DNA from 3 places in the Streptomyces sp. P5F9 genome. Region 1 is predicted to be linked to each of the others. Evidence: riboswitches for the same ligand, from Rfam matches in the RefSeq annotation. Region 1 holds a riboswitch; each other region holds the start of a gene.
The links. Region 1 has a riboswitch for cobalamin ahead of nicT (Nickel transporter NicT). Riboswitches for the same ligand answer to the same signal wherever they lie in the genome.

Region 1 (4,729 bases):
TCCCCCCATCGGGCTCCGACAAGCACAGCACTCAGACCGCCGCCACGGCGGGTTCCTCCGCCTCTGCGAGGAGGTCGGTCAAGGTCGCCCGGGCGCGCGCGACGCGGGAGCGGACCGTGCCGATCGGGCAGTGGCTCGCCTCGGCGGCTTCCACATAGGGCAGGCCCAGCATCTGGGTCAGGACGAAGGCTTCGCGGCGCTCGTCCGGCAGCTCGGCCAGCAGGTCGAGCAGCGCGACGCCGTCGTCGAAGCCGGGCAGGTCGATCGGCTGGGCCAGTTCGATCGCCAGTTGCCAGTCCGGTACGTCAGACAGGCGGGGCCTGGCGGCAGCGTAGCGGTAGCTGTCGATGACGGCCCGGCGGGCGATCGACAGCAGCCAGGTACGCGCCGAGGAGCGGCCCTCGAAGCGGTGCAGGCTGCCGAGCGCGCGCAGGAACGTGTCCTGCACCAGGTCGTCGGCTGCCTGTGGGTCGCCGCAGAGATGAGCCACGTACCGCTGGACGTCGCGTTGCAGGGCGCGGACGAAGTGTTCGACCGCGTCCGCGTCACCGCCCCGGGCCGCGAGCGCCCACGCGGTGATCGCCTCGTCGAGAGCTGCCGACTTCTTCTCGCCTGTGCCGCACGAAGCGGGCAGGGCAGGAGTGATCACCTGGAGTCCTTCTCAGTCATCCGTGATCCGGACCTGGGCACGCGAGATCGCGGGCGGTCCGGTGAGTGGGGTGAGACGGCCCTACGGCGCTTGCGCGGACGTACGGCCGTGGCCCGGGGCACACCTCATGGGCGGCCTCGGGATGCCGGCTGCCTTCAGACGGCAGCGGTCCGAGCGGGCGGCCCCCGGGAGGTGATCGCGTGGACGAGGAGGAGAAGGCGCGGGGCCCGGTCCGGGTAGAGGTGGCTCCTGCGGATGCGCGGGCGGTCGGTGGGCGCGGGCAGGGCGAGCAGCAGTCGTAGCGGAGCCGCCAGTCGCCCGGCCAGAGCGCGCAGGATACGGAACGCGGCTTTCTCGCCGTGGGCCAGCCAGAGCCCGCACAGCAGCGCGGCCAGCAGGTGGGCGACGAGCATGCCGGTCGACGACGTACCACCGGCCGACGAGTTGGCCATGTGCATGGAGCCCGTCTGCATCGAGGCCATGTTCATGGTGGTGTTCGGGGAGACCGGATCACCGGACGCCGGCTGGGCGAGCAAGAACGCCGAATGCAGCACCGTCTGGGCGGCGACCACGACCGTCACGATGAGCGGGAGCCCACGTTCACGATCCGCCAGGCACCAGCCCGGGACGCCGGTGACGACCAGTCCGGTGGCCAGTGCCCACGCGGGCACGTAGTCCCCGGACATCATGACGTGACCCAGGGAAGCGAGCACCACACAGACGGCCGCGAACACCGCGGCCCGCATCGCGCGAGAACACCACCCTGGCCTCATGGCGCCTCATCCTGGCACCAGGGCACCCACTGTCATGTGCGGGTGAGCAAACCCATAGCCCACCACACTCAATCCACAGCATGTGACCCAGGCCACGACAACAGGCCGGAACTCAAAGGGAATTCCGTCCGACTCCTGTTGGAGAGGGCCTCGATGCCGGCGCCGTCGGAGCGATACCCCTTTCTCCTCTGCCTGGTGGTGGACACCCCGCTCGGGACAACCGTCGTCCGTGCCAAGGCGGTTGGCGACTTCGAAACCCCTCCCCAGTCCCGTCGTACGGCACAGGCCGAAGGCCACGGAACTGCCCTGCCAGCAGGTCTCCACCGGTAGGGCAACCCGAATCACTCCCAGTACGCGGCGAACACCGCCGCGCGCAAGCTTCGTACCGCTGGGGACGCGCTCACGTCCGCCGGTGCGGCCGTGCGGCCCGAGGATCTCTCCCCTTGCCCGCCCATGCGCATCACCGTCCACGTACTGCCTGGTCAACCCTGTGTCCTCCTTACCAGTCGGATGCGGGGCCTGCGACGGCCCCGCGACCGAGGCGTCAGTCCGCGTTGGCGGTCTTCGCGTTCCAGCGGTGTTCGACGTCGGCCAGGCGCCAGTAGGCGATGGCGCAGGCCCATACGACGACGAAGAGGCCGACGATGATGTAGCCGACGTTGTCGAGGTCGATGCCGGAGATCCAGCCGGTGATGCCGTCCTGGAGGCCGAGGTTGTCGTGCAGGACGCTGACGAGTTCGATGGTGCCGATGATGAAGGCGACGGCGATGGACAGGCCGGTGATGGTGAGGTTGTAGTAGACCTTGCGGACCGGGTTGGAGAACGCCCAGTGGTAGGCGAAGTTCATGAAGCAGCCGTCGAGGGTGTCGAACAGGCTCATGCCCGCCGCGAACAGCAGGGGCAGGCACAGGATCGCGTACCAGGGCAGGCCGGCGGCGGCACCGGAGCCGGCCATGACCATCAGGGCGACCTCGGTGGCGGTGTCGAAGCCCAGACCGAACAGGACGCCGACGGGGTACATCTGGCCGGGCCGGGTGATGGACCTCGTCAGACGGCCCAGGACGCGGTTCATGAAGCCCCGGTTGGCGAGGTGCTTCTCCAGCTCGTGCTCGTCGAACTGGCCGGCGCGCATGGCCTTGAAGACCCGGTAGATCCCGGTGAGGGCGACCAGGTTGAGGGCCGCGATCAGGTAGAGGAAGCTGCCGGAGACAGTGGTGCTGATCAGGCCGAGCGTCGCATGGGCGTCGGAGTCCTCGTTGAGCAGGGCGCCGGTCACCTTGGCACCGGCCGCGATCAGCGCGGCCAGGACGACCACGATCGACGAGTGGCCCAGCGCGAACCAGAAACCGACCGACACCGGACGCTTGCCGTCCGCCATGAGCTTGCGGGTGGTGTTGTCGATCGCCGCGATGTGGTCGGCGTCGAAGGCGTGCCGCATGCCGAGGGTGTAGGCGGTGATGCCGAGTCCCACGCCGAAGACCTGATGGCCGACGGTGTAGTGGTTCGGGGCGACCATGGCGATCAGGATCATGAAGGCCACGACGTGCAGGGCCGCGATGACGGCGAGCAGCGCGCCGGTGCGCAGCCAGTCCCGGCGCTCCCAGCGCAGTGGCCGCGCGGCCGGTGTCCCGGTGGCGGAGGACGGCGGGGCGGGGTTTTCGGGCAGGGACATGTTCGGGGCAGCCTCTCCAGCACCTCGTGGACGGGGTCGTCGTACGGTGCCGTGGCCGGTCTCCTGGCTGACGGGTCGAACGTCTCGCCGCCCGGCCTTCCCGGACGCGATATGCGCCCCGTGGCCGCCCGGTCCCAGGTGGGAGCGGGGATGGTGCGGAGACTTCCCGATCACAGTGGCGAGGGCCGCTCCGGACTCCCGTACCCGACCCTGATCGGACACGGTGCACCGGTCTTCCCGAACACCACGGCCGGATCAGGCTAGGTGCGCCCCCGGTCATCCACAAGTCTGCGCAATTGCGCAGGTGTTGCACCTCACATGGGGGCAGGAGTGAGGATGGGTGCATGCATCTGGTTCCGGAGGGTCGCGCGCATCGCCGTGCGATCGATGAGCACACCGTCTGCGAGGCCATCGAGGGCATCGGCGACGCGGCCCGCGTCAACGAGTGGGCCGCCCGTTTCTCCCTGCTGGGCGAGCCGAACAGGCTGTCCGTGCTGCTGGCCGTGCACCGGGCCGGGCCCATCGCCGTATCGGATCTGGCGCTGGCCACCGGCATCAGCGACACGTCCGTCTCGCAGATCCTGCGCCTGCTCCGGGCCTCGGGCACCGTCACCGCCGACAAGGACGGCCGCGTCGTCCGCTACCGGCTGACCGATCCCGGCATGGCGGCGCTGCTCGACTCCTCGCTTCCGCCGGAACCCATGATCTGAGGCGTCGCCGGCAGCCCGCGCCGCAGTCGGGCCGGCGCCCTCAACTGGCCCACACCTCCCGCCCGTTCATCAAGCCGTCGCATAGCTCGTACATGTAGCTCGTACATGCGGTCGGCCGTGGTCCGCTTCGTGATGCGCTCGCGGCCCGACGCCCAAGTGACCGCACTCACACGGCACCTTGGGAACTCACTCCCGCGCCGCCCCGACTCCTGTTGCGTCCATCCGGCAGGTCGGCGACCGCGCTCTTGGCCCCTCCCCTGCTGATGCGACCCGTCGTGAATCGGATTCGGATCAGGGATGCCTTACGGCCTCCCGGAGTTGGGGGTTTCGTGATCGCCGCGAGCGGACTGCGCTGGATTCTGAGCCTGATGTTTGCGGTGCCAGTCCTGTACGCGGTGTGGCGAATGGTTCTGCCTGCCACGGGCTTGGCCGAGCGGGCGGATCACGCGTGGCATGCGGCGATGGGGGTGCTGATGATCGCGATGGCCTGGCCGTGGGGCATGGACATATCGGCGTTTCCACAGGTGGCGCTGTTCTCGGGGGGCGGGTTGTGGTTCCTGGCGGCGGCTCCCTTCCGGACCGGTGACCGTACCTGGAGCCGCGCGGTACTCGCCGCCCTGCCGCACGGGTTGATGATGGGTGCCATGGCCTGGATGGTGGCGGCGATGGCGTCCTCCGGCGCCATGTCCGGCCACACCGACGCGGCCGGTGCGCATGACATGGCGGGAATGGACATGTCGGGCGGTTCCGGTCTGGCCGCCATGAGTCTGACCGGGACAGGGCCGCGAGTTACGGCGGTGCTGCTCGCGGTGGTTCTCGGGGGCCTTGGCCTGTCCTGGCTGACCCGTGCTCTCGACCGGACCAGGGAAAGAGGCGCAGCCGCAGAACGTGAACAGTGGGAGGGCGGGGCCGCGTTGGAGGCAGT
Region 2 (4,729 bases), on a different contig from region 1:
GACTCGGCCATCAACTCCGCGTCGGGGACGGTCTCCCCGCCGAGCAGCACGGTCGGAATCCCGGACGCCTTCAGCGCGGCGAGCCCGTCCTCCCAGGCACGCTTGCCGCCCAGCAGTCGTACGACGGCGACGTCCGCCCCCTCGACGAGCGCGGGCAACTCGGCCGTGACGTCCACCCGGTTCGGGTTGCCGATCCGGTACGCGGCGCCGGAGGCCCGGGCCGCCAGCAGATCCGTGTCGGCGGTCGACAACAACAACACTGTGCTCATGCGGGCGCTCCCGGTGGAATGAAAGGCAGTCCTTGCGGCGCGCCGGACTCGATGAGCCGCCAGAGCGCGTCCGTGTCCGCGTGCTGTTCGATGAGGTCGCCGAGCCGGTCGAGCTGTTCCTCGCGCAGCGCGGCGAACGAGGTGTCGGGCGCCGGCACGAACCGGCGCCCCGCGGCGGCGGCCACCTCGCGCAGGAACGCCCGCCGGAAACCGTCCGACTCCAGCGAGCCGTGCCAGTGGGTACCCCAGGTCTGACCGACCCGACAGCCGTCCAAGAAGGGCTCACCGCCGGTGAGTTGGGCGACCCCGTGATGGATCTCGTACCCCTCGACCCGCTCGCCGAGGGCTTCGCCCACCGGCCGGGTGAGGGTCTTCTCGCGCGCGAACCGCACGCGCAGCGGCAGCACGCCGAGCCCGTCGACCGCCCCCCGCCGGCTCTCGACCTTGTCGTCGATGTGCTCGCCGAGGACCTGGAAGCCGCCGCAGATGCCGAGGATCGGGCGTTGTTCGGCGGCCCTGCGGACCAGGGCATCCCCAAGTCCCCGCTCCCGCAGCCACTCCAGCGCCTTCACCGTGCCCCGGGTCCCGGGGATCACGACGAGGTCCGCGTCGGCCAACTCCTCGGGCCGGTCCACGAACCGCACCACCACGCCCGGTTCGGCTGCCAGCGCGTCCACGTCGGTGAAGTTGGACATGAGGGGGATCGCGCAGACGGCGACCCGCAGCACGTCCTCGCCGACCGGAGGCGCGGTGTTCGACTCGCGCACGGTGCCGCGCAGCGAGATCCGCAGCCCGTCCTCCTCGTCGATCCCGAGGCCATGCCGGAACGGCAGCACGCCGTAGGTCCGGCGCCCGGTGAGGCCGAGCAGCATCTCCAACCCCGGTTCCAGGAGCGACACATCACCGCGGAACTTGTTGACGAGGAACCCCGCGACGAACGCCTGGTCCTCGGGGCTCAGCAGCGCGACGGTCCCGAAGAAGGAGGCGAAGACGCCCCCGCGATCGATGTCGCCGACGACGAGAACGGGCAGTCGGGCATTGCGCGCGATGCCCATGTTCACGATGTCGGTCCGCCGCAGATTGATCTCGGCGGGCGAACCGGCCCCCTCACAGATCACCGCGTCATACGTGCCCCGCAGCTCGGCGAGACAGTCCAACACGGTCCCGAGCAGGGCCTCTTGCCGCCCACCGTGATAACCACGGGCACTCATCTCGCCAACGGGCCTGCCCATGAGGACGACTTGGCTGGTGCGGTCGCCGCCCGGCTTCAGCAGCACGGGGTTCATCAGCGCGGTCGGCTCGATCCGGCACGCCTGCGCCTGCATGGCCTGCGCCCGCCCGATCTCGGCGCCCTCGCGCGTCACGAACGAATTCAGGGACATGTTCTGCGCCTTGAACGGCGCGACCTTCACGCCCTGCCGCACCAGCCACCGGCAGATCCCGGCGGTCACGACACTCTTCCCGGCATCCGAGGTGGTCCCGGCCACCAACAGCCCGCCGCCGCTCATGACTTCCGCCCCTTCACGAGCAGCCGCCCGGCGACGCTGACCCCGAGCGCGAGCAGACCGACGCGCCGGGACAGCCGTACGGCACGCGCGATGTCCGGCACGGCGACGGCGCGCCCGTCCCCGTTGAGCACGGGCCGGTGCTCGACCCGGCCGCCGTAGGAGAGCGTCCCGCCGAGGCGCACGCCGAGGGCTCCCGCGAAGGAGGCCTCCACGGGGCCGGCGTTGGGGCTCGGATGCTTGCGGGCGTCGGTGCGCCAGGCGCGTACCGCTCCGCGCGGGTCGCCGCCCGCGACGGTCGCGAGGGCGGCGGTGAGACGGGCGCCCGGCCAGCCGGCGACGTCGTCGAGGCGGGCCGAAGCCCAGCCGTAGCGGCGGTACTTGGCCGACTTGTGGCCGACCATCGCGTCGAGCGTGTTCACGGCCCGGAAGCCGAGCAGGCCCGGGACGCCCGCGATGCCGCCCCAGACCAGGGCGCCCACCACCGCGTCGGACGTGTTCTCGGCGACGGACTCGACGACGGCCCGGGCGATCCCGTCGGCGTCGAGGGCCTGCGGGTCCCGCCCGCAGAGGTGCGGCAGCCGCGCCCGAGCGGCATCGATGTCCCCTGCCTCCAGCGCGCGCCCGACAACCCCGGCCTCGCGCGCGAGGGAGGTCCCGCCGACGACGGCCCAGGTGGCGGCGGCGGTGAGGGCCGCAGAGGCCGTACGAGACGGTCGTAGGGCCGAAGTTGCTACGGCGGCGAGGGCGACGGTGCCACCCACGCACACGGCGGTGTGCAGGGCGCCCCAGCCTCGGTGGTCGCGCCACAGCAGCCGTTCCACGGCACCGGCGGCACGGCCGAACGCGGCGACCGGATGCCCGCGGCGTGGATCGCCGAGCAGGTGGTCGCCGAGGAGGCCGGCGGCGGCGCCGTACGCGAAGACGCGATCGGCACGCATCGGGTCAGCCGATCGCTGGGTCGGACACTGTGCGGGTACGGGACCTCGAACGACAGCCGAGCATGGCGATATGTCCTCACTCAGGGTGTCCACGCCCTGGTTCGACGAGACCGGCGGTGAGAGTTCCTGGCTCCCGGGGGTGTCTACCCCGGTGACAGTGGCGGGACCGCGCCGGATTCACACCGGCTTCCTCTCCTGCCGCCGTATATGGCTCCGGCAGTCCACCATGCTGTTGGAAGGGTCGTCAACTTGCTGTTGACCTGCGGGGACGGAGTGTGCTGATGCCCACACGCGAGGGGTCGGAGGGGTCACGCGGACGTGGGGTGCGGGACGGCGATCCGTCCCGCACCCCACGTTCCGTCCAACTTGCGGCCGGTCAGGCCACGATCAGATAGATCCCGTACGCCACCGCCGCCGCGCAGGCCGCGAAGCAGGCGTACGCGCCGGTCAGGGCGAGGGGTGCGGAGTCGCCCTGGGCGGTGGCGCGTTCGCGGCGGGAGAGGCCGACGATGCCGAGGGTGAAGACGGCCACCAGGGCGACGGTGGCGCCGAGGCTGACGCCGAAGACGGAGCCGAGGGCTGCCCAGTCGATGTGCATGCTGATTCGTTCCTTCGTGTCCGGGGCGCGAGCTCAGACGGTGGCGGCCGGCGGTGTCGCCGGGTCGGACTTCACGACCGGGGCCGGGTTCACGGGCGGCGAGAGGATCGTCGCCGTGAGGCCTTCGGAGAGGGCGACCGACGGGGGCGGCGGGGTCACGGCGGCGATCGCGGTGGTCACCACGCCGGCCGGTTCGTCGACCTCGTTGACGTTCGAGGCGTCGACGACCTGGCGGCGGGAGAGCAGCCAGATGGCGGTGCTGGAGGCGACCAGGAAGGCGGCCACCAGCGCGGTGCCCCAGTCGCCGAGGTCGGTCACGGACTCGGCGAGCGCGCCGACCAGCGCGGCGGCCGGCAGCGTCAGACCCCAGGCGACGAACATCCGGGTCGCGGTCGACCAGCGGACGACACCGCCCTTGCGGCCGAGGCCCGCGCCCATCACGGAACCGGAGACGGCGTGCGTGGTGGAGAGGGAGAAGCCGATGTGCGAGGAGGCCAGGATGACCGCGGCCGCGCTGGTCTGGGCGGCGAAGCCCTGCTGCGGCCGGAGGTCGGTCAGGCCCTTGCCCATGGTGCGGATGATGCGCCAGCCGCCGATGTACGTGCCCATCGCGATGGCGAGGCCCGCGGAGAGGATGACCCAGGTGGGCGGGTCCGAGTCGGGGGCGATGGAGCCGCCGGCGACCAGGGCCAGGGTGATGATGCCCATCGTCTTCTGGGCGTCGTTCGTGCCGTGGGCCAGCGAGACCAGGCCGGCGGAGGCGATCTGGCCGACGCGGAAGCCCTTGTCGGCGGCCTTGCCGTCCGAGTTCCGGCTCAGCGCGTACGAGAACCTGGTAGCGAGCATCGCCGCGACGCCCGCGACGATCGGGGCGGCGACCGCGGGCAGCAGCACCTTGGTGACCAGGACGTCGCCGTGGACCGCGCCGGTGCCGGCCGAGGCGATGGTGGCGCCGATCAGACCGCCCATCAGGGCGTGCGAGGAACTGGACGGCAGGCCGACGAGCCAGGTCACCAGGTTCCAGAGGATCGCGCCGACGAGTGCGGCGAAGATGACCTCGGGACGGATACCGCTCTCATCGACGAGACCCTTGGAGATCGTGTTGGCGACCTCCACGGAGAGAAAAGCGCCCACCAGGTTGAGGGTGGCCGACATGGCCACCGCGACCTTGGGCTTGAGGGCACCGGTCGAGATGGTGGTGGCCATCGCGTTGGCGGTGTCGTGGAAACCGTTCGTAAAATCGAACGCGAGTGCGGTGATTACCACAATCGCGAGGATCAGCGAGAAGTTTTCCATTTACCCAGGCAATCGTTCGAGGTCATCGGCGCATTGACCGTAGGCAACCTGGGTGAACGGAAGATGAACTGAGGGGGTATCGGTGGTGTCCGGATTGCCTAGTATCCGCGGGCGAACTTC
Region 3 (4,729 bases), on a different contig from region 1:
GGAGGCCCATCGCGCCCAGGCCGACGGGGCGCCAGCGGGCGTTGGAACGGCCCGCCTGCTCGGTCGGGTAGAAGTTGATGTCCACGACGCGGTCGAGGAAGGTGACGGCGGTGCGGACGGTCTCGTCCAGGCGCTCCCAGGCGATGTCACCGTTCGCTTGGTCCACGAATGCGCCCAGGTTCACCGAACCCAGGTTGCAGACCGCCGTCTCGCCGTCGTCCGTGACCTCCAGGATCTCCGTGCAGAGATTGGAGGAGTGGACCGTGTGGCCCGGCTCGGCCGTCTGGTTGGCGGTGCGGTTGGCCGCGTCCTTGAAGGTCATCCAGCCGTTGCCGGTCTGCGCGAGGGTGCGCATCATCCGGCCGTAGAGGTCACGGGCCGGGATGGTCTTCTTGGCGAGACCCCGCGCCTCGGCCTTGCGGTACGCGGCGTCGAACTCGTCGCCCCACAGGTCGACCAGCTCGGGCACGTCGGCGGGGGAGAACAGCGACCAGTCGCCGTTCTCGTTCACCCGGCGCATGAACTCGTCCGGGATCCAGTGCGCCAGGTTCAGGTTGTGCGTACGGCGGGCGTCCTCACCCGTGTTGTCCCGCAGCTCCAGGAACTCCTCGATGTCGGAGTGCCAGGTCTCCAGGTACACCGCGGCCGCGCCCTTGCGCCGGCCGCCCTGGTTCACCGCGGCGACCGAGGCGTCCAGCGTCTTCAGGAACGGGACGATGCCGTTGGAGTGCCCGTTCGTCCCCCGGATCAGCGAACCGCGGCTGCGGATGCGGGAGTACGACAGTCCGATGCCGCCGGCGTGCTTCGAGAGGCGGGCGACCTGGTGGTAGCGGTCGTAGATGGAGTCCAGCTCGTCCAGCGGGGAGTCGAGGAGGTAGCAGGACGACATCTGGGGGTGCCGGGTGCCGGAGTTGAAGAGCGTGGGGGAGGACGGGAGGTAGTCCAGGCGGCTCATCAGGCGGTAGAGCGCGGCTACTTCGTCCAAGGCGCGGGTGCTGTCGTCCTCGGCGAGGCCGGCCCCGACCCGGAGCATGAAGTGCTGGGGGGTCTCGATGACCTTGCGGGTGATCGGGTGGCGGAGGAGGTAACGGCTGTAGAGGGTGCGCAGGCCGAAGTAGCCGAAGCGGTCGTCGGCCTCCGTGTCGATCAGCGCGTCCAGGCGGGCCGCGTGCAGCGTCGCGAACTCGGCGGTGCGGTCCGCGATGAGGCCCTCGCGGTGGCCCACGGCGACGGACTCGGTGAACGTGGTGACGCCCTGGGAGGCGGCCTCGGCGGCGATGCTGATCGTCAGCAGCCGGGCGGCCAGCCGGGAGTAGACCGGGTCCTCGGAGATGAGGCCTGCGGCCGCCTCCGTCGCCAGCTCGCGCAGTTCCGCCACGTCCGCGTGCGCGGACCGGCCGCGCAACGTGGCGGCGGCGACCCGGCCGGGGTCGGCGTCGGGGAGGTCGGCGGTCAGCTCGGTCAGGGTCCGCAGGATCGCGGTACCGGGGCCGTCGGCGTCCTGAACGGCCGTTCCGGGAACGTCGGTTCCGGGTCCGGTCGTGGTCGCTGCGGTCGCCTCGTTCGCCTGGGTCGCTGATGCCGGCTCTGCTGGCGCGATGGTCACGGTGGGGCTCTCCCTCGCTCGGCACGGGGCCTCGCCGAGGGCAGGCGGCAGTACACGAGCGCACGGGGCGTCGCGTCCACCGGCCCACTCCACGAGGCCCGGACGTCATGCGCCCTGGCCGGGTGGCCGGACGCGCGCCGTCGGCAGGTCCTCGGACTGACCATGCGTGCATATGCACGTAAGTACACCGTTGCGGGACAGTTCCGGATTCGCACCGGATTCCCCTGCGGCGACAGCGAGCATGAGCATACATCTTGTGCCGGGCTGTCGTGGCAACCCCAGATGTTGTGTCGCGGCGGTTTCAGAGCGTCAGTTGATAGGTGAGCAGAGTGAGATCGTCCAGGTGTGGCACGGGGTTCCAGTCGCGGTCGGGGGTGCGGACGAAACCGAGGCGTTCGTAGATGCGGTGGGCCGCGTGCATGGAGCGTTGGGTCGACAGGACGAGCGCTGTGCAGCCTGCGGTGGCCCGGGCGCGGTCGACGCAGGCGCGGACGAGGGCTTCGCCGGCGCCCCGGCCGCGGGCGGCGCGGTCGATGGCGAGCGCGCGGATCTCGGCCTCGCCGGGGCGCGCTATGTCGGCGACGGGGCCGGGCCCCGAAACAAAGGTGACGCCGCCGAGGAGGCGGTCGCCCTCGACGGCGACCAGCACCTCGGCGTCGGCGGCCCGTCGCGCGACGTCCTTCAGCACGGGCAGGTACTCGTCACCCTCGCCGTAGTCGAGGAGGCCGTCGTCGAGGTAGGCGCGGGCGGTCAGGGTGCCGAGGGGTTCGTATTCGGTGGGCTCTGCTCGCCGGATGAGGATGTCCATGGAGGCGAGTGTGTACTACGGCGGACCGCCGAAGCTCGTGCCTTTCGGTGGTCCGCTGCGGGTTCCTCGCGGCCGGTCGCGCCCACGCGGCGGAGTCGAATTCTTCGGGGCGGGCTTTTCTGACGGTTGCGGACAGCGTGTCCACTATTTGAGAAGCGACGGATGGTCGTTTGTTAAAGGCTGGTGAAGCCCTTGTGTGAGGTGTCACGGGTGGCGTCACTGTGCGTGGTGGTAGATGGCCGACGGAAGTGCCTTTGGCTTAAACATGCCACTGCCAGGTAACCGCTTGTCGTTCAATCGGATGTTTCCATTCCGAGTCGGGCGAGAAGGGGGGTTGATGTGTTCGGCGGGGCATACGTAGCATCTTTCGCACGGCTGGAAACGAGTGCGGAATGATTGCGGGAACAGGTGATCGCACCCTTTTCGGCGGGCCGTCTGCTGCTCCATCCCGATGGTGTCCGACTCGGACTGGAAGAGAGCAAGAAATGGCACTCAAGTTTCCTGAGGATCACGAGCCCAGGTATTCCGACTTCAACCTGTTAGGGCTCTCCGACGAAACTATTCGAGAAGGAGGAGAAAGGGCTCTTTTCGGAGCCGACGACGACCGCAAGCTGGCGCTCATCGAGGGGCTGGCGAACGCGGGAATCAGGGACATCGACATGGGCTCCGGGCTGACCGAGCCGGCCTTCCTGCGGCGCGTGCTCGACTCGCAGCTCCTCCTGCACCGCATACCCGCGGACACGCAGTTCGTGTTCAACCTGACGCTCAAGACCTGGGAACCGCTCTCCGAGGCGCTCAAGGTCGTACCCCGCGACTATCTGGCGCGGATCCAGGTCAGCCTCGGCATGATCGAGTACCAGCAGGAGAACAAGCTCCTGGAGCGCGCCCACGAGAAACTCGTCGGGATCGGGGTCGGCTCCTTCCGGGCCAGCATCCTCAACGCCTTCTCGGCCGAGATCGACGACGAGCGCTACGAGTTCATCAACGAACAGATCGGCCGCGCCAAGCAGCTCGGTATCGAACTCATCCGGATCAACGACTCGATCGGCACACTGCTGCCGCACGCCACCGCCGTGCTCGCGGCGAACCTGGTGCGCGACAACCCCGGCACCAACTTCTACCTGCACGCCCACGACGACATCGGTCTGGGCCTGGCCAACTCGCTGACCTCGGTCTTCCACGGCTTCACCATGGTCGAGGGCGGTGTGGGCGGCTTCGGCAACCGGGCGGGTCTGGCGAACGTGGAGGTGCTCAGCCACATCTTCGCCGAGCGCGGGATCACCGTGGGCGGCCGGACCCTGGACGCGAAGAAGCTCTCCCGCGTCGCCTCGCTGGCGGAGGAGACCTTCATGGCCCTCCCCAACGTCTACCGGCCCATCAGCGGTCTGCTCACCGAGACCGAGAACGCCGGAATCGTGAACGTGCCGGACTACCTCGGCGTCAGCCGCGAGGTCGAGTACTTCCTCAACCCGATCGGCATCTTCCCCACGACCATCGGGCAGATCCTCGCGAACGTGGGGCTCCCGGAGGAATACACGGCCGACGAACTGTTCGTCGGTGCCGTGGCCGAACGCCTCAAGAGCCGCCTGGAGAACGAGATATATCCGGCCAAGCGGGCCGAATTCGAGAGCCTGCTGCGGAAGGTGCACGAGTTCTACGCGGACTTCGTCCGGATCGAGGACGTCCAGAAGACCGCGATCCAGGTCCTCCAGGACCCGTCCGTCGTACCCGTCGAAAACGCAGGACGGGCGAAGGCAGCTGAGACGGTGTCGAGCTGATCCATGGAACTGAATACCATCCTGAACGCGATTGTGCCGCTGTTCGCGATTGTCGGAATCGGATATGGGGCCAGCGCGTTCAGGGTGTTCCAGGGGAACACCGCACAAGCAGTCAACGACTTCGTCTTCTATATCGCGCTGCCCGCGCTGCTTTTTCTGGCTGTCGCCAGGGCGGACATCTCGGCGGGTGTGCCCTGGCAGTTCATTGCCGTCGCCGTCGTGTCGATCGTTATTTCCTATGCGCTCGGCATGGCTGGGGCCCGCCTTTTCTTCCGTCGGGACAACGAGGTCAGCCTGACCATGGGCCTGATGTCGGGCTACGGAAACGTCGCCTATATGGGTGTCCCGTTGTTACTGGCCGCGCTGGGTCCGAAAGCAGTTCTGCCCGCGGCCATCGGGCAGTTGATCCACAACATGTTCAACATGGTCTGCTATCCGGCGGCGCAGACCCTGCTGGTCGCCCGCGCCGGCACGACCGGCCCCGGCGCGATGCACCGGACGGAGAGCCGGGTCGTGCTGCGCCGGGAAATCGCCCGG

Region 2: it holds a riboswitch for cobalamin, as region 1 does, so the genes downstream of both, AC31A1_RS38025 (cobalamin biosynthesis protein) here and nicT (Nickel transporter NicT) in region 1, are expected to answer to the same signal.
Region 3: it holds a riboswitch for cobalamin, as region 1 does, so the genes downstream of both, AC31A1_RS05310 (ribonucleoside-diphosphate reductase subunit alpha) here and nicT (Nickel transporter NicT) in region 1, are expected to answer to the same signal.

What each region holds. Positions count from the first base shown of each region.
Region 1 is NZ_JBXVPZ010000287.1:7,705-12,433, forward strand. It holds gene AC31A1_RS34135 (sigma-70 family RNA polymerase sigma factor) at 32-649, opposite strand; gene AC31A1_RS34140 (hypothetical protein) at 805-1,422, opposite strand; gene nicT (Nickel transporter NicT) at 1,967-3,094, opposite strand; cobalamin riboswitch at 3,131-3,358, opposite strand; gene AC31A1_RS34150 (ArsR/SmtB family transcription factor) at 3,439-3,804, shown strand; gene AC31A1_RS34155 (DUF5134 domain-containing protein) at 4,134-4,729, shown strand, end outside.
Region 2 is NZ_JBXVPZ010000357.1:1,006-5,734, reverse strand. It holds gene cobN (cobaltochelatase subunit CobN) at 1-269, opposite strand, end outside; gene AC31A1_RS38030 (cobyric acid synthase) at 266-1,777, opposite strand; gene AC31A1_RS38025 (cobalamin biosynthesis protein) at 1,774-2,715, opposite strand; cobalamin riboswitch at 2,814-2,956, opposite strand; gene AC31A1_RS38020 (hypothetical protein) at 3,092-3,313, opposite strand; gene AC31A1_RS38015 (inorganic phosphate transporter) at 3,347-4,609, opposite strand; gene AC31A1_RS38010 (lysozyme) at 4,708-4,729, opposite strand, start outside.
Region 3 is NZ_JBXVPZ010000016.1:39,319-44,047, reverse strand. It holds gene AC31A1_RS05310 (ribonucleoside-diphosphate reductase subunit alpha) at 1-1,606, opposite strand, end outside; cobalamin riboswitch at 1,732-1,855, opposite strand; gene AC31A1_RS05305 (GNAT family N-acetyltransferase) at 1,908-2,414, opposite strand; gene AC31A1_RS05300 (beta/alpha barrel domain-containing protein) at 2,900-4,192, shown strand; gene AC31A1_RS05295 (AEC family transporter) at 4,196-4,729, shown strand, end outside.